Regions from separate parts of the Oerskovia sp. 140933 genome, predicted to be linked through region 1. Evidence: predicted binding sites of a transcription regulator. Region 1 holds the regulator's gene; each other region holds the start of a gene.
What was found. The regulator LexA, encoded in region 1, represses DNA repair genes until DNA is damaged. The targets are predictions, from matches to a motif close to TCGAACANNTGTTCGA.

Region 1 (7,296 bases):
TCCGCTGCACAGGTCCGACGGTCTCCGAACCATGGACGGAGCCCGTGTTCGAGCCTCCGTCCGCGGTGCGGTGGCTCGCGGCGTTCTTGCGGTCAAGTGCCTCGCGGAACTTCGCCTTGGCGTCCTCGCTGGGCGTGGTCGCGGGTGTCTCGTCCTTCGACGTCGTCATCGGCGGGCCTCCTTCTCTCGGTGGATCAGGTGCGCCGTCGGGCGCTCCCGTGCCAAGCCTGTCGCACGCGGCCACCGAACGCCAGCGAATACGACCGGGTACGGTCGAGACATGTCGCACAAAGCACCGGAGCCGGGCACGGCCGTACCCTTCTCCCGAGCCGGGCGCTCGGGCCTGGTCCTGCCCCGCCTCTCGCTCGGCCTCTGGCAGAACTTCGGGGACTCGACCCCGTTCTCGGCCCAGCGCGAGCTCGTCCTGCACGCGTTCGAGCGTGGGATCGTGCACTTCGACCTCGCGAACAACTACGGTCCCCCGCCGGGTTCGGCCGAGGCCTCGTTCGGCCGCCTCCTGGCCGGTGACCTGCGCGGCCACCGCGACGAGCTCCTGATCTCCACCAAGGCCGGCTACCGGATGGGCCCCGGGCCGTACGGGGAAGGCGGGTCCCGCAAGTACCTGCTGTCGTCGCTCGACGCGTCGCTGCGCCGGCTGGGGACCGACCACGTGGACGTCTTCTACTCCCACCGCTTCGATCCCACGACTCCCCTCCACGAGACGATCGGCGCCCTGGCGACCGCGGTCACCTCGGGCCGGGCGACGTACGCGGCCATCTCGTCCTACTCGGCCGAGCGCACGGCCGAGGCCCTCGCGGTCGCCGGCGACCTGGGCCTGCCGCTGGTCCTGCACCAGCCCTCGTACTCGATGCTGAACCGGTGGATCGAGGCCCCGGGCCCTGACGGGCGCAGCCTGCTCGACGTCGTCGGCGACGCGGGCACCGGGCTCGTCGTCTTCTCGCCGCTGGCCCAGGGCATCCTCTCCGACCGCTATCTCGACGGCGTCCCGCCCGACTCGCGTGCGGCGCGCGGCGTCTCCCTGCGCAAGGAGCACCTCGCTCCCGAGAACCTCGCCCGGGTCCGGGCGCTGCGTGACGTGGCGACCGGACGGGGAGAGCCCCTCTCCCGGACCGCCATCGCCTGGACGCTGCGCGACTCCCGCGTCACGTCGGTGCTCGTGGGTGCACGGACCGTCGAGCAGGTGGACGAGAACCTGGCAGCACTGGACTCGCCGCCGTTCTCGCAGGACGAGCTCGCGGCGATCGACGCCGTCACCACCGAGCCAGGGCCAGACGGGACACCTAGGCCCCTGAACACCGGTGTCAACATCTGGGCCGCACGGTCGAGCGACCTCTAGCCGGGTCGAACGACCGCTGGCCGGGCTCTCAGGCATGACCGAGCCCCGTCGCCGAAACGCGGGACCTGGTGTACCCGGCCGGGTCCAGCTAGGCGCGGTCGGGCACCACGTCGGCGGTCGGCTCGTCGTCCGTCGCGGCCGCGTCGCCGGACGCAGCCGCACGCTCCTCGCGCTCCGCACGGAGCGAGTTGATGGCGGACTCGAAGTCCTCGAGCGAGTCGAACGCCTGGTAGACGCTCGCGAAGCGCAGGTACGCGACCTCGTCGAGCTCGCGGAGCGGCCCGAGGATGGCGAGCCCGATCTCGTAGGCGTCGAGCTCGGCGCTGCCGCCCGCACGGAGCGACTCCTCGACCTTCTGCGCCAGCACCGCGAGGTCGTCCTCGTTGACCGGACGCCCCTGGCACGCCTTGCGCACGCCCGTGACGATCTTCTCCCGGCTGAAGGGCTCGGTCACCCCGGACCGCTTGACGACCGAGAGGCTGGCCGTCTCGATCGTGGTGAAGCGCCGGTTGCACGCGGGGCACTGTCGACGGCGACGGATGGACGCTCCGTCGTCGGAGGTTCGTGAGTCGACGACCCGGGAGTCCGCGTGCCGGCAGAACGGACAGTGCATGAGGCGATACTCCTGTGGGCTGCGCGGGCCCTCCGGGCCGGTCGCCACGGAAGGTGCGTCCCGAACCTATGTCCCGACCTCGACGAGGCGCAAGACGCCCCGCCCGGCGAGCGGGTCACAGTCCGACCGCCGTCACCCGGGAACCGCGACCCCGCGACGCACCGGAGGACGGCTCACCGCAGGGCGCACGACCGCTCACGTGAGAACGGAGGTGGCCGTCGAACGGCCACCTCCGTCGGGACGCCCCCGTCCCCATCTCACGTCCGCGACTCGCCTCGCAGACGTCGACGCAACTGCGGAGGCACGCTGGGCGCACCTCCTCCTCACCGACCGACCCCCCAGCCGGGCGGGTGAGGCAGTACTAACTTAGGCGAACCTAACGCGATTGCGCAACCCCCCTCGTCCCGCGCACGGACCGCCCCCTCCGCACGACCCGCCGGGCGACGTCAGCGGCCGAAGTCAGGATCCACGGGCAGGAGCAACCGCTGTCCGACCTGCAGGCCGTTCGAGGAGAGGTTGTTCAGCTCCGCGAGGTCCACCATGACGTCGCGCACGTCGCGACTGCCCGCCGCCAGGGCGGAGGCGTGCTGCCACAGGGTCTCGCCCGCCTCGACGACATGGACCCGCACCTCGACCGGCTCACCGGGACCCGAAGCGACGGCGCGGCCACCCCACAGGGCGCCGAGCGCCAGCACGGTCGCCACGAGGAGCACGAGCACCGCTCGCCCGCGCGCGGTCAGCCGCAACGGGGCTTCCCGCTGCCGCACAGCCCTGCGCTCGACTTCCCAGCCCTGGGTCACGTCCATCGCACTGACACTCATCGCCGCTCCTCGGTCCGCGGTGCCCGAACCGCCTTCCCCGGTCGGTTCGAACACCTGTTCGTCGAACATCTGTACGATTTCTATCACCGAAGACGGCGGATGTCGAGACATGCTCGAACATGTGTTTGATTCGTGTCGCCGCGTGACCTACGCTGGTCGGGTACGGGTCGTCCGATATGTCGGGCGCTCGCCGAGCGGGACGTCCCGCACCGCGGGCGGACGGGATCGCGGTCGACCGCGCGCAGGAGCCGGTGCCGCTCGCGGTGCCTCTCCGCAGTACAGGGACCGAGACGGCCGAGCAGGGCGGAGACGACGATGGCGGGACGGGTGGCCGACACCACGGGCAGGCTCGCGAAGGTGCACGAGCTCCCCGACGGCACGACCGGCGGGGACGGCCTGACGCCGCGCCAGCGCCTCGTGCTCGAGACGATCCGCGCATCGGTCGAGCAGCGGGGCTACCCGCCGAGCATGCGCGAGATCGGCGAGGCGGTGGGCCTCACGAGCCCGTCGAGCGTCAAGCACCAGCTCACGACGCTCGAGCGCAAGGGCTACCTGCGCCGTGACCCCAACCGGCCCCGTGCGATCGAGGTCGTCCACAACGACGACAGCAGGGGCATCGCACCGCTCCCCGGCAGCGGCTTCCCGCGCGTCGAGGGCGTCGACGCCTCCGAGGACTCGCCCGAGCGGCCCACGCCGTCCTACGTGCCCGTCGTGGGCCGTATCGCCGCCGGTGGCCCCATCCTTGCCGAGCAGGTCGTCGAGGACGTGTTCCCGCTGCCCCGCCAGCTCGTGGGCGACGGCGAGCTCTTCCTGCTCCGCGTGGCCGGTGACTCCATGATCGACGCCGCGATCTGCGACGGGGACTGGGTCGTCGTGCGCCGTCAGCCCGTCGCCGAGAACGGGGAGATCGTCGCCGCGATGATCGACGGCGAGGCGACCGTCAAGACCTTCAAGCGCATCGACAAGCACGTCTGGCTCATGCCGCACAACGCGGCCTACCGACCCATCTCCGGGGACGACGCACAGATCCTCGGTCGCGTGGTCTCGGTGCTGCGCAGCCTCTGAGCAGGCACGACGAAGGGGACGAGCCTCAGGGCTCGTCCCCTTCGTCGTGCCACGGGGCCGTCGTCCGGCGAGCGGACACCGGGCCCGCCGGCGCACCGGCGCACCGGCGTCCGGGGCTACAGACCGAAGCTCTTGGCCACCGCACGGACCGAGTCGGCGGACGCCCGCAGGCCCGCGAGCTCGTGGTCGGACAACGGCACCTCGATGCGCTCCCCGCAGCCGCGTCGCTCGAGGAGCGAGGGGACGGACAGGCAGACGTCGCTGATCCCGTGGAAGTCCTCGAGCAGCGACGACACCGGCAGGACCCGGTGCTCGTCGTCGAGGATCGCCTCGATGATCCGGGTCGCGGCCAGGGCGACCGCGTAGTTGGTCGCGCCCTTGCCCTCGATGATGCGGTAGGCGGACTGCACGACCTCGTGCGCGATGTCCTCGCGCACCTCGGCCGTGAGGGGGCCACGGCCCTGCAGGCCCTTCCAGTCGAGCAGCGGGACGCCGCTGATCGTCGCCGAGCTCCAGAGCGGGATCTCGCTGTCGCCGTGCTCGCCGGCGATGTAGGCGTGGACGTTCTGCACCGCAACGCCGCAGTGCTGCGCCACGAGGAACCGCAGCCTGGACGAGTCCAGGACGGTACCGCTGCCGAACAGCTGGTTGGGCGGGAGGCCCGAGTACTTGAGCGCGGCGTACGTCACCACGTCGACGGGGTTCGTGACCATGATGTAGATCGCGTTGGGCGCGACCTCGACGAGCCCGGGCAGGATCTTGCGGACGAGCGAGATCGTGGCCTCCGCGAGGTCGAGGCGCGTCTGACCAGGCTTCTGCTTGGCGCCGGCGGTGAACACCACGACGTCGGCGTCGGCGCACACCGCGACGTCGTCGGAGCCCTCGACCTTGGCCATCGGCATGAACTGGATGCCGTGCTGGAGGTCGAGGACCTCGGCCTCGACCTTGGTCCGGTTGATGTCGAGGAGGCTCACGGTGTGAGCGGCTCCGCGCATGAGCGCCGCGTAGGCGAGGGTCGATCCGACGGAACCTGCGCCGACGATCGCGAGCTTGGTGGTACGGGCGGGCACTGTGCCTCCTGGACGTAGTGCGTCGGCCGCCGGTCGCTGCACGAGCGTCCGACGTCCGCCGCGTGGACTGCCGGGTCTCAGCCTAGGGCGGACAGGCGCTCGAGCGCAGAGAGAACGACACGACGGTCGGTCGTGGTCCAGAAGTCCGGCATGGACCTCGTGAGGTAGGAACCGTAGCGGGCCGTCGCGAGACGCGGGTCGAGGACCGCGACGACGCCGCGGTCCGACGTGGACCGGATGAGGCGCCCGGCGCCCTGGGCGAGCAGCAGGGCGGCGTGGTTGGCCGAGACCTGCATGAAGCCGTTGCCGCCCGCGGCCTCGACGGCTCGAGCGCGGGCCGACTTCACGGGGTCGTCGGGTCGCGGGAAGGGGATGCGGTCGATGAGGACGAGCTGGCAGCTGGGTCCGGGCACGTCGACGCCCTGCCACAGCGAGAGCGTGCCGAACAGGCACGTCTGCGGGTCCGCGGCGAACTCCTTGACGAGGGTCGGGAGCTGGTCGTCGCCCTGGCACAGGACGGGGACGTCGAGGCGCTCGCGCATGGCCTCGGCGACCGCGAGCGCCGCGCGCCGCGACGAGAAGAGACCGAGGGTCCGCCCCCCGGCGGCGGTGATGAGGTCGGCGATCTCGTCGAGCTGACCGTCCGTGGCGGCCTCGCGGCCGGGCTGCGGCAGGTGCTTGGCGATGTAGAGGATGCCCTGCTGGGGGTAGTCGAAGGGGCTGCCGACGTCCACGCCGGTCCAGGTCGCGCCGTCGTCGTCGAGCCCCAGGGACCGGGCGACGGGGTCGAACGTGCCGCCCAGCGCGAGCGTCGCCGACGTGAAGACACCCGTGCGCTCGGTCAGGAGATGGGTACGGATGAGGCCCGCGACCGCGAGGGGGGCCGCGTGCAGCTTGCTCACGCCGTCCCCGCTCCACCGGCCGTCGTCGCCCGCGCGCGAGCACCACAGGACGTCGTGGCCCGTGGGGTCCTGGGCCATGCGCTCGGCGATCTCGAAGACCTGGAGCATGGTCGTCTGGGCCATCTTCATGCCGGTGTCGGGTTGAGAGCCCTGCCCGCCGGACGTGTCCGGCTTGAGGGCGCTCAGGACGGTACGGGCCGCGTCGCGGACCGCGGCGACCGCCGCGCGCGCGTCGCCGGGCAGGCCGTCGGGGAAGCGCTCGGCCGGCAGCGCGGCGACGACGGTGCCGAACGCCCCGGTGGCGAGGTCCAGGTCTGTCGTCTGGACGCCCCCGTGCCGGCGCGCGAGGCGCGCGGCGTGCTCGATGACGGGCACCGAGAGGTCTGCGGTCGCGGCGGCGGTGACGCGGTCGCTCAGCTCGTGCGCCTCGTCGACGACCACGACGCCGTGCTCGGGCAGGACCCCGGGCGAACCGGACGCGGCGATGCCCAGCATGGCGTGGTTGGTCACGACGACGTCGGCCTCGCGGGCGGACGTGCGGGCCTGGTCGGGGAAGCAGTCGTCGATGAGGGGGCACTTGGCGCCCAGGCACTCGAGGGCCGTGACCGAGACCTGCCGCCAGGCCTTGTCCGAGACGCCGGGCACCAGGTCGTCCCGGTCCCCGGTCGTGGTCTCCTGCGCCCACTCGCGCAGCCGCACGACCTGCTCCCCCAGTGCCGCCGCTCCCGAGGCCGCGCCGGGCGCCGGGTGCTCGGCGACGCCTGCGCGCTCCCCGCCCGTGGGAAGGTCGAACAGCGTGGGCTCGTCGGCCGGGTAGCCGCCCTCGATCTTGTGCTGGCACAGGTAGTTGTGCCAGCCCTTGAGCAGTGCGATGCGGGGCGGGCGCGGCAGCCGGTCGGCGACGGCCTGGGCGACGAGCGGGAGGTCACGCGTGATGATCTGGCGCTGGAGGGCCAGGGTCGCGGTCGAGACGATGACGCGCTCGTCCTCGCAGACGGCGTGCCGCACGGCCGGCACGAGGTAGCCGAGCGACTTCCCGGTGCCGGTGCCGGCCTGGACCAGCAGGTGGTCCGGCCCGTCCGCACCGTCGATCGTCCGGGCCACGGCCACGGCCATCTGGTGCTGCCCGGCGCGACGGCCGCCACCGAGGGCGCCGACCGCGAGGTCGAGCAGCTCCTCGACGTCAGGGGTCGCAGAGCCCGTGGTCAGGGTGGTGGTGAGGTCCTCGGGCACCCCGGAAGTCTACGTGGGGCCACCGACACGGCAGGGTCCGGGGCGGGGGCGGCGGGGTCCGGGGGGGGCCGGGGCCCGCCCCCCCCCCCCCCCGACGCCGCGCTACGCGCGGACGGCGACCGCGTTGAGCTCGAGCGCGAGCCCCTCGTCGACCCGGCCCAGGAGACGGGTGCCGGTCTCGACGTGCTCCTCGAGGTCGATCTCTCCCGTGAGGTGCACGCGGTTGACCAGGTCG
Region 2 (7,296 bases), on a different contig from region 1:
AGCGGCGGCGGTGGCCGACGATCTGGTAGGACTTGCGCCCCGTGTACAGGTCGTTGCCCCACTGGGCGAATCCCTGCGCCATCAGCGGTTCTCCTCGTTCTTGTCGCCCTCGGTCGAGGAATCGGTGGTGGAGCCGGAGTCCTGGGCCGCGCGCCTGGCGGCGGCCCGGCGCTCGGCGATCGTCATCCGGCCGCTGTCACCCGCGGTCGCGCCGGACAGGCTCGCGCCCGCACCGACCTTCTCGCGCGTGGGGCTGCCGAAGGGCTCGTCGACGGGTGTGTCGGTGACCGCGGCGTCCGAGGTGCCGGACGCGGCCTGGGTACCGGGGCGGGCGACGCGCCCACGGCCGGCGTAGCGGGTGGTCGCGCCGAGCCGGCGCGGGTCGAGGCCCGAGGCCGGGTGCCCGTTCGCGAAGAACTTGGTGCGGGCCAGGAGCTGCATGACGGGGTGCGTGAACATGAACACGACGATCAGGTCGATCAGCGTGGTCAGTCCGAGCGTGAACGCGAAGCCGCGCACGCCGCCCACGGCCAGGAAGTACAGCACGACCGCGGCGAGGAAGTTGACCGCGTCGGAGGCCAGGATGGTGCGCCGTGCGCGGTCCCAGCCCTTCTCGACGGCCGAGTTCAGGGTCCGACCGTCGCGTAGCTCGTCACGGATGCGTTCGAAGTACACGATGAACGAGTCCGCGGTGATGCCGATCGCGACGATGATTCCCGCGACGCCGGGCAGCGACAGGCGGTACCCGATCGTCCAGGACAGGAGCAGGATCACCCCGAAGGTGAGCACGGCGGCGATGCCGAGCGAGGCGACCGTGACCAGGCCGAGGGCCCGGTACTGGAAGAGCGAGTAGATGACGACGAGCAGGAGGCCGATCGCACCCGCGATGAGGCCCTTCTCGAGCTGCTCGCTGCCGAGGGTCGCGGAGATCTGCTGCTCGCTCTGGACCTCGAAGGTCAGCGGGAGCGAGCCGAAGTTGAGCTGGTTCGCGAGCAGCGCTGCGCTCTCACGCGTGAAGCTGCCGGAGATCTCGGCCTTGCCGTCGGTGATGACGGCGTTCGCGGACGGCGCCGAGATGACGAGTCCGTCGAGCACGAGCGCGAACGCGTTCTGCGGGGCGGGCAGCGAGAAGAGACGGTCGGTGACGACCTCGAAGGCCTCGGTGCCGGCCTTGTTGAACTCGAGGTTGACGACCCACTGGCCGGTGCTCACGCCCTGGGCCGTGGTGCCCATGCCCGAGCTCGCGTTGGAGATCTCGGTGCCCTCGATCTCGACCGGGCCCAGGATGTACTTCGCGGTGCCGTCGTCGGCGCACGTGACCAGGGGCGCGTCGGGGTCGTCGCCGAGCCCGCCGGTGAGGTTCGCGGGGTCCGTGCAGTCCAGTGCGTCGAACTCGGCCTGGATCGCGGGGGTGATCTGGGCGAGGTCGCTCGGGTTCGCCGGGGTGACGGGCGTCTCGGGGTCGGCCGGCGTCTCCGTCTCCGCGCTCTCCACGGGGGTGGGCGCGCCGACGGTCAGGACCGGGCGGAACCGCATCTGCGCGGACTTGCGCACGAGGTCGAGGGTCTCGTCGCTCGGGGTGCCCGGCAGCCCGACGACGATGTTGTTGCCCTGGCTCGTGATCTCGGCCTCGGTGACGCCCGAGGAGTCGACGCGCTGGCGGATCACGTTGATCGCCTGCGTGATCGTCTCGTCGGTGACCTTGCCCTCGGTGGCGACCGGCGTGAGGATGATCTGCGTGCCGCCCTCCAGGTCGAGGGCGAGTCCGGGCGTGGTGCTCGCGTCCGACCACTTGGTGCCGGCGAAGATCGACGCGAACAGCGCGAGGATCAGTACAGCGAGGGTCACCAGGGTGCGTACGGGCCTGGCGCGTCGTGTGTTGGAGGTGGCCAACTATCCGTCTCTTCTCGTGCGCGCGACATCGCGAGATGGCGCGGGTCGACGTCGCACCCCGGGTTCGGGGTGCGACGTGGTGTCACTTGCTGTCGGTGCCGTCGTCCCGCTTGTCCCCCGGCTTGTCGGTGAGCCCGGACAGGTCGTCCGGGACGTCGAGCGTGTCGTCCTGGGGCGAGGAGGTCTGGCCTGCGTCGCCGTAGGCCGGGTCCTGCTCGTCGGTGACGTCGGTGCCCTCGACCTCGGTGACCTCTTCCTCGACCGGCGGCTCGACGAGCTTGGCGATCGCGGCGCGGAGCCAACGCGTCTGGGTGCCGGGGGTGGACTCGATCGTGATGATGTCCTTCTCCTCGTCGACGTCGACGATGGTGCCGAACAGTCCTGAGCCGGTCATGACCTCCTGGCCGGGGGCCAGGTTGGTGCGGAAGGCGGCTGCTTCCTTCTGGGCCTTGCGCGACCGGCTGGTCATGAGGAACATCGCGCCTGCGGCGAGGGCGAGGATGATGATGAGGCTGAAGTCCATGGCGGGGAAACCGGTTCCTGTTCTGTGCGGGAATCTGCGCGGCAGTCTAGGCGCACGCGTACGGATCACCAACGAACCGTCCGGCCGTGGAGTTCCGCCGCTCAGATTCCCCCAGTCTAGGCCCCCGTGTCGAACAGGGTTCCCCCCGAGCGTCCTGAACCGCTGCGGGGCCCGACGACGCCGCCCGGTCCGCGCGGTGCGAGGGGGTCGGGCGGGGTCAGGCCGAGGTGGGCCCACGCGGCGGGGGTCGCGACGCGGCCGCGGGGCGTGCGCCCGATCAGGCCCTCGCGCACGAGGAAGGGCTCGGCGACGGTCTCGACCGTCTCCGACTCCTCGCCGACGGTCACGGCGAGGGTGCTCAGGCCCACGGGCCCTCCCCCGAAGCGCGTGCACAGGGCGCCGAGCACGGCCCGGTCGAGGCGGTCGAGGCCCAGCTCGTCGACCTCGTAGACCTCCAGGGCCGCGCGGGCAGCGCGCAGGTCCATGGTGCCGTCGCCGCGGACCTGCGCCCAGTCGCGCACGCGGCGCAGCAGACGGTTGGCGATGCGGGGCGTGCCGCGCGACCGGCCCGAGATCTCGTGCGCGGCGGCGTGCTTGATCTCGACGCCGAGCAGTCCGGCCGAGCGGATGATGACGCGCTCGAGCTCTTCCGCGGAGTAGAAGTCGAGGTGTCCGGTGAACCCGAACCGGTCGCGCAGGGGCGCGGGCAGGAGCCCGGCGCGCGTGGTCGCGCCCACGACGGTGAAGGGCGGCAGGGACAGCGGGATGGCGCTGGCCCCGGCGCCCTTGCCGACGACGACGTCGACCCGGAAGTCCTCCATCGCGACGTACAGCAGCTCCTCGGCGGGGCGCGCGAGGCGGTGGATCTCGTCGATGAACAGGACCTCGCCCTCCTCGAGCGAGGACAGGACGGCGGCGAGGTCGCCCGCGTGCTGGATCGCGGGTCCGGACGTGACGCGCAGCGACGTGCCGAGCTCGGCGGCGATGATCATCGCGAGGGTCGTCTTGCCGAGCCCGGGCGGCCCGGACAGCAGGACGTGGTCGGGGGTCGCGCCGCGGGCGAGGGCGGCCTGCAGGACGAGCGAGAGCTGGTCGCGCACGACGAGCTGGCCGACGAACTCCTCGAGGCGGCGCGGGCGCAGCGCGGCCTCGGCGGCGCGCTCGAGGTCGTCCGCGGTCGAGGTCACGATGCGTTCGGACGTGAACGGCTCGTGGCCGTCCTCGTAGCCGACGCGGTCGAAGTCAGCCACGGGGGCCGCCCAGGACGCGCAGCGAGGCGCGCAGGGCGCCGGCGATCTCGTCGGGGGCGACGGCGTCGGCGCCGGCCTGGGTCAGGACGGTGGCGAGGGCGTCCTCGGCGGCCTTGGGGTTCCACCCGAGGCCGACGAGGGCCTGCACGACCTGGTCGCGCTGGTCGTCGACCACGCTGCCGGGCGCACCGGGCGCGGTGTCCGGGTCGGTGCCGGTGGGGGCGCCGAGCCTGTCGCCGAGCTCGAGCGCGATGCGCTGCGCGCCCTTGCGGCCGATCCCGGGCACGCGCATGAGCGCGGCGATGTCCTCGCCCGCGACCGCGCGGCGCAGGGCGTCGGGGGTGTGGACCGCGAGCATGGCCAGGGCCAGGCGGGGCCCGACGCCGCTGACGGTCTGCACGGCCTCGAACACGGTGCGCTCGTCGTCGTCGGCGAAGCCGAAGAGCGTGAACGAGTCCTCCCGGACGACCATGCTCGTGGCGAGGCGGGCGGGCTCGCCCACGCGCAGCGCGGACAGCGTCGCGGGGGTCGCGTGCACGAGGTAGCCCACGGCTCCCCCGGCGCCGCCCACGTCGATGACGGCGCGGTCCAGGCGGACGTCCGCGACCGTGCCCGACAGCGATGCGATCACTGTGCCTCCATGCTTCCTCGCGGGTGCCGACCGCCTGCGGCCGACCCCGAACACCTGTACGAAACCCCGGCCACTCTAGCAACGGGACGCGGCCGGCCGGGGTGAGCCTCGCCGTCGGGCTCGCTCCCCCGGCACCGCCCGTGCTCACCGGGGCCGGTGCGCCCCGGTGGGGACGCGGTCAGCGGCGGGGTCCGCGCGAGGCCTGCTCGGCCGCGGCCCAGGCGCGCTGGGCGGGCGTGAGCTGGTGGCGGTCCCCGCCCTGCAGGGCCCCCGCGGGGCGCCACAGGTGGCAGATCGCGAGGGCCAGGGCGTCGGCGGCGTCGGCGGGCTTGGGCAGCTCGGCGAGCTCGAGGATGCGGGCGACCATGCGTTGGACCTGGATCTTGTCGGCGCGCCCGGTGCCGGTCACGGCGGCCTTGACCTCGCTGGGGGTGTGCATCGCGACGGGGACCCCGCGGCGGGCCGCGGCGACCATCGCGAGGCCTGCGACCTGTGCGGTGCCCATGACGGTGCTGACGTTGTGCTGGGCGAAGACGCGCTCGACGGCCACGACGTCGGGGACGTGCTCGTCCATCCAGGCGTCCAGGCGCTGGGAGATGGTGAGCAGGCGCAGGTCCACCGACATGTCGGGCGGGCTCTGCAGGACCCCGACCGCGACCATGCGGGCGCGCCGCCCCGGCAGGGAGTCGACGACGCCGATGCCGCAGCGGGTCAGGCCTGGGTCCACTCCGAGCACGCGCACGCGCTCACCCTCTCACGGGCCGCCCACGACGAAGGGCTCCCACGCGAGCGGTCGCGCGGGAGCCCTTCGTCACACCAGGGTGCTCAGTCGTCGTTCTCGAGCTCGGCCATGACCTCGTCGCTCGCGTCGAAGTTCGCGTAGACGTTCTGCACGTCGTCGCTGTCCTCGAGGGCGTCGATGAGGCGCAGGATCTTGCGGGCGCCCTCGGCGTCGACCTCGACCTCCATGGACGGGTGGAAGACGACGTCCGCGGAGTCGTACTCGATGCCCGCGTCCTGCAGGGCGGTGCGGACCGCGACCAGGTCGGTGGCCTCGGTGAGGACCTCGAACGTGTCGCCCTCGTCGGTGACCTCCTCGCCGCCCGCCTCGAGGACGGCCTCCATGACGTCGTCCTCGGTGGTGCCCTCCTTGGGGACCACGATGACGCCCTTGCGGGAGAACAGGTAGGACACCGAGCCCGGGTCCGCGAGCTGGCCGCCGTTGCGCGTGAACGCGATGCGGACCTCTGCGGCGGCACGGTTCTTGTTGTCCGTGAGGCACTCGACGAGGACGGCGATGCCGCCGGGGCCGTAGCCCTCGTACATGATCGTCTGGTAGTCGGCGCCGCCGGCCTCCTGGCCGGAGCCGCGCTTGAGGGCGCGGTCGATGTTGTCGTTGGGGACCGAGGACTTCTTGGCCTTCTGGACGGCGTCGAAGAGCGTGGGGTTCCCGGCGAGGTCACCGCCGCCCGTGCGGGCCGCGACCTCGATGTTCTTGATGAGCTTGGCGAACAGCTTGCCGCGCTTGGCGTCGATCACGGCCTTCTTGTGCTTGGTCGTAGCCCACTTGGAGTGTCCTGACATACCCCTGTTACTCCTTCACGATTGCGACGAAGAGCTCGTGCACCCGCGCATCGCCCGTGATCTCGGGGTGGAAGGAGGTGGCGAGCAACGTTCCCTGACGTACTGCGACGATTCTACCTGCGACGTCACCCGTCCCCGTGGACGGCTCGGGCGCGCCCGCTCCGCGGTGCCGGGTGCGGGCCAGGACCTGGACCGCGGGACCGGCCTCCTCGACCCAGGGGGCGCGGATGAACGCGGCGGGCACGGGGCCGCCCGGGACACCGACCATCTCGACCGAGGACTCGAACGAGTCGACCTGGCGCCCGAACGCGTTGCGGCGCACCGTGACGTCCAGGCCGCCGAGGGTCTGCTGGTCGTGCGTGGCTCCCAGCACCCGGTCGGCGAGCAGGATCATGCCCGCGCACGACCCGTACACCGGCAGCCCGGCCGCGATCGCGGCGCGCAGCGGGTCGAACAGCTCGAAGATCCGCAGCAGCTTGTCGATCGTGGTCGACTCCCCGCCGGGGATCACGAGGCCGTCGAGCGCGGCGAGCTCGGTGGGGCGGCGCACCGTGACGGGACGGGCGCCGGCCGCCTCGAGGGCTGCCACGTGCTCGCGGACGTCGCCCTGCAGGGCGAGGACTCCAATGACCGGTTTCACGATCGCCCATCGTACGGGCTGGGCGGGGGTGGGGTGCGAGGTGCCCGACGGCGGCGCTCGCCGTGGGCGCCCGGGTCCGGGCGGGCTACTCGGTGGCTTCGCCGAGGTGGCGGGTGCGGCCGTCCCAGCCGTCGAGCAGGGGCTCGAGGAGGTCGGCGAGACCGGCGGGGAAGACCTCGATGGTCACGGTGCGCAGCTCGGGGAGCGTGAACCAGCGCATCTCGTCGACGACGTCGTGCTCGATCTCGGTCCACCCGTCACGGGTCAGGGGCCGGCTCGTGTGCTGGTCGCCGAGGCGGGCGAGGTAGAACACCTCGTCCTGGCGGCAGCGCTCACGGTAGAAGTCGAAGATGGCCGACCGGGTCCACACGGGCCCCTCGAGCCCGGCGGGGTCCAGGCGCAGGCCCGTCTCCTCGAGGACCTCGCGCAGGGCCGCGTCCCGGTCGCTCTCGCCGGGTTCGACGCCGCCGCCGATGGTGAACCACCAGGAGCGGCCGGGCTGGTCGGTGTCGTGGCCGCGGGCGAGCAGGACCCGGTCGCGGGCGTCGATCAGCAGGACGCGGGCACCGCGCCGGTGGCGCATGCCGTCCGGGCCCAGGACCCAGTCGGGGCCGAGCGTGCTGGGAGGCACCGGCGTCGGGGCGGCGGGCGACGCCGCCGGGGCGGGCGCAACGGGTGCGCCCACCCCGGACGGGACGTGGCCCTCCGGCCCGTCCTGCGCGCCGGTCGTCACGGTGTCACCGGGACGTCACCGGACCTGCAGCGGGAGTCACCA
Region 3 (7,296 bases), on a different contig from region 1:
CCTGGATGGGGCCGGGGCGGATGAGCGCGACCTCGATCACGATGTCGTAGAACGTGCGCGGCTGCAGACGCGGCAGCGTCGCCATCTGGGCGCGCGACTCGACCTGGAACACCCCGACCGTGTCCGCCGCGCACAGCAGGTCGTACACGGCCGGGTCCTCGTCGGGCAGCGAGTGCAGCTCCAGGTGGAGCCCTTCGTGCTCGGCGATCAGCTCGAACGCGACCCGGATCGCCGTGAGCATCCCCAGGCCCAGGAGGTCGAACTTCACGAGCCCCGCGTCCGCGCAGTCCTCCTTGTCCCACTGCAGGACCGTGCGCCCCTCCATGCGGGCCCACTCGACCGGGCACACCTCGATCACGGGGCGGTCGCACATGACCATGCCGCCCGAGTGGATGCCGAGGTGCCTCGGGAGCCTCAGGAGGCGCTCCGCGAGGCTCAGCACCGGGGCCGGGATCTCGCCCTCCTCGGCGGCCGACGGCGGGCGGTGGGCGGGCACGACGTCGTGCGGGTCGTCGGAGCGCAGCGCGGGGTCGTCCCGCCGGTCCGCGTCGTCGTGAGCCAGCGGGTCGACGACGCGACCCGACAGGTCCGGGGTCCGGTCGGCGTGCCCCGCGTGCGGGCGGTCAGGGCGTCGCCGGGGTGCACCGGTCCCCCAGACCTCGGCCGCGCGGGCGTCCTTGGCCGCGGTGCGGGTCACGACGACGGGCGGGCCGACGGGCGTCGTGACCCGCCCCGCCGAGGCTGCGGCCCCGGCCGCCGGGCCGTGCGCCCCGCGCGCCGCGATCGCCCGTTCCCGGGCCGCCCGGTCCGCCGCGGGGCTCGACGGGTCCGGCCCGCGCAGCGACCCCCACCGCTCGATCGACTTGCTCCACGCGTCCTGCTGCCCGACGTCGTGCCCGAGGGCCCGCGCGGCGTCCCGCACCGCGGACTTCGGCCGGTAGGAGATGACGTTCGCGACCTGCGCCGCGTGCGTGCGCCCGAACCGCTCGTACACGTACTGGATGACCTCCTCGCGGCGCACCGACTCGATGTCGACGTCGATGTCCGGCGGGCCGTCGCGCTCGGGCGCGAGGAAGCGCTCGAACAGCAGGCCGTGCTTGACGGCGTCCACGGCCGTGATGCCGAGCGCGTAGCAGACGGCCGAGTTCGCGGCCGAGCCGCGCCCCTGGGCGAGGATCCCGCGCGTGCGGCAGAACTCCACGAGGTCGTAGACGATGAGGAAGTACCCGGGGAACCCGAGCTGCTCGATGATCGCGAGCTCGTGGTCGATCTGCCGCCACGCACCGGGCTCGTGCTCGGCGTCGCGCGGGCCGTAGCGGTCCGTGGCCCCCCTCTCCACGAGCACACGCAACCACGACCGCTCGTCGTGGCCGGCCGGGACCGGGTACGGCGGCAGCTCCGGGGCCACGAGGCGCAGGTCGAACTGGCACTCGGCCCCCAGCTCCGCCGCGGTGACCACGGCCTGCGGGTGGCGGCGGTGCCGGTCCGCCATCTCGGCCGCCGAGCGCAGGTGCGCGGTGGGGGCCCCGGGCAGCCAGCCGTCCATGTCGTCGAGCGACGAGCGTGCACGCACGGCCGCGAGCGCCCCCGCGAGAGGCGCGTCGCGGGGGCGCGCGTAGTGGACGTTGCCGGTCGCGACGAGCGGCAGGCGTGCCCCCGCGGCCAGGTCGGCGAGCGCGTCGCACAGGTCGCTGTCGCGGGGGTCGCCCGAGTCGGTGATCTCCACGGCCACGTTGTCCGGGCCGAAGACCTGGACGAGCCGGTCGAGCTCGCGCCGAGCGGCCCGCGGCCCCTCGGTGAGCAGCGCCGAGCGCACCGCGCCCTTGCGGCAGCCCGTGAGGACGAGCCACTGGCCGCCCGACTGCTCGCCGAGCAGGTCGAGGCGGTAGTCGGCCGCCCCCTTGGTGCCCGTCGCGAGGTGCGCGGTCGCGATCGCGCTCGACAGGTTGCGGTACCCGTCGGGGCCGCGGGCCAGGACGAGCAGGTGGGACGCGCGCGAGTCCGGCACGCCCGTGGGTGCGTCCAGGACGGGGGCGGCACCGGGGGTGGGCGCGACGGGCAGGTGCAGCTCGGCGCCGAACACGGTGGGCAGGGACAGCGCGCGCGCTGCGGTCGCGAAGCGGACCACCCCGTACAGACCGTCGTGGTCGGTCACCGCGAGCGCGGACAGGCCCAGGTGCGCGGCCTCGGCCGCGAGCTCCTCGGGGTGGCTCGCGCCGTCGAGGAAGCTGAACGCGGAGTGCGCGTGCAGCTCGGCGTAGCGGGGCGCCGAACCGACGGGCCTAGTCATAGACGGCCTCCACGGTCCAGCGCCCCTGGGCGCTCGCGAGCAGCACACCGCGCCCGTCGTCGAGCAGCACCTGCAGGTACGCCCGGCGGCGCGGTGCCTCGCTCCACCAGCGTTCGGCGAGCGGCCACGGCCCGGACCAGCCGAGCACGCGTCTGCCGGCCCCGGCGCGAGGCGCGAGCCACCGCACGGTCGCGGGCGGTGCGCTCATCGCAAGGCGTACGTCGACGCGGACGGGTGCTCCGGCGTCGTCCAGGACCGCGACGTCCTCCGGGACGTCCAGCACGAGGGCGGGCGCGGGCTCGGGCAGGCGTCCCGGCCACGGCAGGTCCGCCCGCCGGGGCGCGGGAGCCGCGTCCCCCCAGGGGGCGAGGTGCACCTGGTCGTGGACGTCGCGCCCGCCCTGCGTGGTGACGCTCAGGACGCCGTCCCCGCCCAGGAGCCCCTGGACGCGGCCCAGCGCACGCCGGGCGCGTGCGTCCTCGCCGCTCGACACGCCCCACAGCCGCGGCTGCTCGACCCCTGCGGGCACGACCTCCTCCGCGGTGATCGCGAGCCGCACGAGCGGCGAGGGCCGGTCCTCGGGCAGGTCCGGCAGGTCGTCGTGGGCCGTGCCGTCGTCCGGCTCGCTCCCGCGACCTCCCTGCGGGCTCCCTCGTCGCTGCCGCTGCTCCTGGCGCCGGCGCTGCCCCAGCGCGACGCGCGACGCCGTGAGCCACCCCTCGAGCTGCCAGCGCACGCGGTCGGTGATCCGGGCCGCGGTGAGCCCGCCCATGGCCCCGTCGTCGCAGCGCCAGGTCCGTTCGAGCTCGCGCCCGTCCTCGGTGCGGGCCGTGATGCGCAGCCGACCGCACGACGACGACCGTTCGACGAGCTGGGCGTGCAGGTCCTCGGCGAGGCGGCGGGCCGCGAAGGTCGCGACGTCGACGCGCTCGGCGGGCGGGTCGAGCTCGCACCCGACGGCCACGTCGGCCTCGATGCGACGCCTCGCGGGCGGGCGCAGGTCCTCGCCCTGCGCGAGGCGCTGGGCCCACGCTCCCAGGTCGCCGAAGCGCGACAGGACGCTCGCGGCGGGCAGCGCCGCGAGGTCGGCGAGGGTCCGCACACCGAGGCGTCCCAGGAGGTCGACGAGCTCGGCGACGGGCTGGGCGTCGCCCGCGACGACGTGGACGAGCTCTCCCAGCGGGCGGGGGGCGAGGTAGGCGCGCGAGCCCCCCGCGGGCACGACGGACGAGGCCCGCGCCGCGAGCACCGCGGCCAGGATCCCGTCGGCGACGCCGACCTGGCTCTCGTGGCCGGTGTCGTGGACGACCCGCTCGACGAGCACCTGCGCGAGGCGCTCCTCGGTGCCGTGGTAGCGCGCGGGGCCGCCCGAGGGCAGGAGCAGCAGGCCCGGGCGCGCGACCTCGATGCCCGCGACCACGGTCTCGGCGGCGAGCGCGACGGGCTCGAACTCGCGCGCGTCGCGGGCGTTGTCGGCGTCGAGCAGCTCGATCTCGGGGCAGCACTCCTGCGCCCGACGGCGCCGCATCCCCCGGCGCACGCCCTGCGCCCGCGCGGTGGCCGAGACCGCGAGGACCCGGCGGCCGTCGTGCGTGGCCGCGGGCACGTGCGCGGGGACCTGCGCGGCGCCCATCGCGGCGACGACGGGCCAGTCCGGCACCCACAGGACCGCGGTGCGGGTGGCTGCCTCGGTGCTCATCCGACGAGCCGGAGGCCGGGCGGGGTCTTCTCGACCTGCCGCGGGTTCTTCACGGCGCCCCCGTGCAGCGGCAGCTCGACCTGGCGCACGATGCCGCGCGAGGCACCGGCCCGCCCGCTGCGCTCGACCGTGAGCCGTCGCCTGCGCAGGTACCCGGCACCGTGGTCCGTACCCGACCACGTGCCGTCGCGGACCGTGAGGACCACGTGCGCCCCCGCCCAGGGTTGTGCGGCGACGAGGAGGTTCCCGCGCTCGCGGGCGCGGGAGGTCAGGCGGCGTCGGTCGGCGTCCGTCAGCGCGGCCTGCGGTCCGACCACGACGACGTCGATCCCGTCGAGCAGGGCGGCGACGGCTGCCGCGGCGTCGGGGCCCGGGGACGGGACGAGCGCGACGCGGCCGAGATCGATGCCGGCCTCGGCCGCCGCGAGGATCCCGAGGCGGGGGAAGCCGACCATCGCCGTCCAGGCCCCCGTGCGGGAGGCCTCGGACAGCAGCGCGAGCAGGAGCGAGGTGGACCCGTCGACCACGACCGCGGTACCGCGCTGGAGGCCGCCGGACGGGAGCAGGCCGGCCAGCTCGTCGGGGACGGGGAGGAGCTTCTCCTCCCCCGTGGCGTCCGGGCGCCCGAGGCTCCCCGGTGCACGCCGGGCCGAGAGCTCCGCGCGGCGCAGCACCGACCGGGCGAGCAGAGCACGCTGGGCGTGCGTGGTCGCGGCGGGCGGGACGGTGGCCGCAGGGCTGCCCAGGGTCTCCCGGAGGGTGTCGTCGACCAGGGTCATGACACCTCCTGCACGCTCGAAAGTTCTTCGAACAGGTGTTCGAACACTTCCAGTACACGCGCTCCCCGAGGGGGTGTCAACTCGCCTCACCCGGTCGCCCGCAAGGGTGAAGCCGTGGTCGAGGGTTGGACGAGACAGCAACCCTCGACCTCACCTTGAGGCATTCCGGAACCTTCAGGCCGGCCTTCACCCTTGGGCCGAGAACCCCGGAATCGCCACGATCCAGCCGGCCCCCACCAGCCGGAGCGACCAGCGAGCAGGCCGCACCGTCGGCAGGGCGCGACGCGCGCCAGCAGGCATCCGGACACGCCGGGTCGCCGCTCCGCCCCCTGGCACCCGCCCCACCCGCCGGGCACGATGGACCGATGAACCTCGCCGACCGCCCGATCGCCCCCGACCCCTACTCGCTGCTGCCCCCGGTGCCGCGCTTCACGGTCACGAGCGACGACGTCGTGCACGGAGAGCCCATGGCCCGCACCCACGCCGCCGAGGGCGACAACCGCTCGCCCGAGCTCTCCTGGAACCACTTCCCCGGGGCCACGCGCTCGTTCCTCGTGAGCTGCTTCGACCCCGACGCCCCCACCCCGGCGGGGTACTGGCACTGGACCGTGGTCGACGTGCCCGTGGCCACCGTGACGCTCGCGCAGGGCGCCGGGTCCCCGGGCGGCGGCCACCTCCCGCCGGGCGCGTTCCAGACCCGGCACGACGGCGGGGGGCCGGGCTACCTGGGCGCCGCACCTCCACGCGGGGACCGGGCGCACCGGTACGTGTTCGCGATCCACGCGCTCGACGTCGAACGGCTCGACGTGACCCCCTCGACACCCCCGACGGCGGTCGCGATGGCCGCCCTGCCCCACACGGTCGCGCGCGCGACCATCGCCCCCACCTACCGGATCCTGGTGACCGCATGAACCACTCCACGAGCGACCCGCTGGCCCTCCCGACGCTCGGCGACCTCGCATGGGTCCCGGCCGCGACCAGGCTCGACCTGCTCGCGTCGCCCGTCGCACAGGCCCTCGCCCGCTGGGCCGAGCACGAGCCGCGCGTCACCGAGCAGGTCGCGGTCGTCGAGATCGACCCCGACCTCGCCGACACCGCGACCCTCAACACGGCCCACGACCTGCCGCCTGCCGCCTCGGCGAACTGCGTCCTGGTCGCGGGGCGCCGCGGGGGCGACGAACGCCTCGCGGCGGCCGTCGTGCGTGCCACGACCCGGGCCGACGTGAACTCGCGCGTGCGGTCGCTGCTCGACGTGCGCAAGGCGTCGTTCCTGCCCACGGACCGGGCCGTCGCCGAGTCCGGCATGGAGTACGGCGGGATCACCCCGATCGGGCTCCCGGACGGGTGGCGCGTGCTGCTCGACGCACGCATCGCGACCGACGGCGAGCCCGCGCTCGTCGGGAGCGGGCTGCGCCGGTCCAAGCTGCTGCTGCCCGGTGCGCTGCTCGCCCGGCTGCCCGGCGTCGAGCTGGTCGAAGGGCTGGGCGTGCCCGTGGGGTGAGCGCGAGCGCGCCGGGCCCCGCGCAGCCGTCAGCCCGCGACCCTCGCGGCCGTCAGCCCTCCGCGCGGCCCTCGCGGCCGTCAGCCCTCCGCGCGACCCTCGCGGCCGTCAGCCCTCCGCGCGACCCTCGCGGCCGTCAGCCCTCCGCGCGACCCTCGCGCCAGTAGCCCATGAACGCGACCGAACGACGGTCGACGCCACGCTCGGACACGAGGTAGCGGCGCAGCGTCTTGATGACCGACGCCTCCCCCGCGAGCCACGCGTAGAGCTCGGCGCACGCGACCAGCGGCGTGCCGTCATCGTCCACGGGGACCTCCCAGAGGATCTCCGTGTCGATGTCGACGTCCTCGAGCTCGGCGACGTCGTCGGCCCCGGCCGGACGGCGGGCGAGCCCGCGCGCTGCGCACGTGAGCGAGTGCGTCGCGCCGCAGACGTTGCGCTCGAGCAGACGGTCCGCGGCCTCGCGGACCGCGGGGACCAGCAGGTCGCCGTGAGCGCGTCCCTCGCGCGCGAGCCAGGTGACCTCGATGCCCGGAGGCGCCGAGACGGGCAGGACGTCGCCCTGGTGAGGAACCTCGAGGAAGACCTCGCCCACCTCGTCGGCGGGCAGCGACCCCAGGATCGAGGCGATCGCGGGGACCGCGGTCTCGTCGCCCGCGAGGAGCAGGGCGTGGCTGCGGACGGGGCGGGAGAACTCGACGCCGCCGTGCGGGCCGGTCCACAGGCCGTTGGGGCCGAGCAGCACGACCTCGGAGCCGGGGCGGGCCGCGAGCGCCCAGCGGGAGGCGGGGCCCGTGTCGCCGTGCAGGACGAAGTCGACGTCCACCTCACGGGCCTCGGGGCGGACCGCGCGCACGGTGTAGGTACGCAGGACGTTGCGGCGCTCCTCGGGCTGGGCACGCCAGGCGGCGTACCAGTCGTCCGTGCGGACGAGGTGCTCGTAGCCGCCGTCGGCTGCAGGCAGGACGAGCTTGATGCGCTGGTCGAGGCCGTTGTCGGCGAACTCGTGGAGGTCGCGACCCGTGAA

Region 2: a site for LexA is predicted at 4,344-4,359, ahead of ruvA (Holliday junction branch migration protein RuvA). Genes of this name have one in related genera too.
Region 3: a site for LexA is predicted at 4,796-4,811, ahead of imuA' (DnaE2-dependent mutagenesis accessory factor ImuA'). Genes of this name have one in related genera too.

Annotation. Positions count from the first base shown of each region.
Region 1 covers NZ_JAMXIO010000016.1:16,648-23,943, reverse strand. Annotated here, with positions in the region: gene NHG27_RS10210 (DUF5302 domain-containing protein) at 1-169, opposite strand, end outside; gene NHG27_RS10205 (aldo/keto reductase) at 281-1,357, shown strand; gene nrdR (transcriptional regulator NrdR) at 1,446-1,970, opposite strand; gene NHG27_RS10195 (LysM peptidoglycan-binding domain-containing protein) at 2,417-2,860, opposite strand; gene lexA (transcriptional repressor LexA) at 3,107-3,856, shown strand; gene NHG27_RS10185 (L-lactate dehydrogenase) at 3,973-4,926, opposite strand; gene NHG27_RS10180 (ATP-dependent DNA helicase) at 5,004-7,061, opposite strand; gene hflX (GTPase HflX) at 7,164-7,296, opposite strand, start outside.
Region 2 covers NZ_JAMXIO010000025.1:38,150-45,445, forward strand. Annotated here, with positions in the region: gene secF (protein translocase subunit SecF) at 1-82, opposite strand, end outside; gene secD (protein translocase subunit SecD) at 82-1,848, opposite strand; gene yajC (preprotein translocase subunit YajC) at 1,976-2,416, opposite strand; gene ruvB (Holliday junction branch migration DNA helicase RuvB) at 2,533-3,606, opposite strand; gene ruvA (Holliday junction branch migration protein RuvA) at 3,659-4,297, opposite strand; gene ruvC (crossover junction endodeoxyribonuclease RuvC) at 4,476-5,039, opposite strand; gene NHG27_RS13480 (YebC/PmpR family DNA-binding transcriptional regulator) at 5,123-5,881, opposite strand; gene pdxT (pyridoxal 5'-phosphate synthase glutaminase subunit PdxT) at 5,889-6,524, opposite strand; gene NHG27_RS13490 (NUDIX hydrolase) at 6,607-7,254, opposite strand; gene pdxS (pyridoxal 5'-phosphate synthase lyase subunit PdxS) at 7,291-7,296, opposite strand, start outside.
Region 3 covers NZ_JAMXIO010000009.1:94,961-102,256, reverse strand. Annotated here, with positions in the region: gene NHG27_RS07200 (error-prone DNA polymerase) at 1-2,290, opposite strand, end outside; gene NHG27_RS07195 (DNA polymerase Y family protein) at 2,283-3,989, opposite strand; gene imuA' (DnaE2-dependent mutagenesis accessory factor ImuA') at 3,986-4,768, opposite strand; gene NHG27_RS07185 (YbhB/YbcL family Raf kinase inhibitor-like protein) at 5,134-5,679, shown strand; gene NHG27_RS07180 (YbaK/EbsC family protein) at 5,676-6,269, shown strand; gene NHG27_RS07175 (siderophore-interacting protein) at 6,406-7,296, opposite strand, start outside.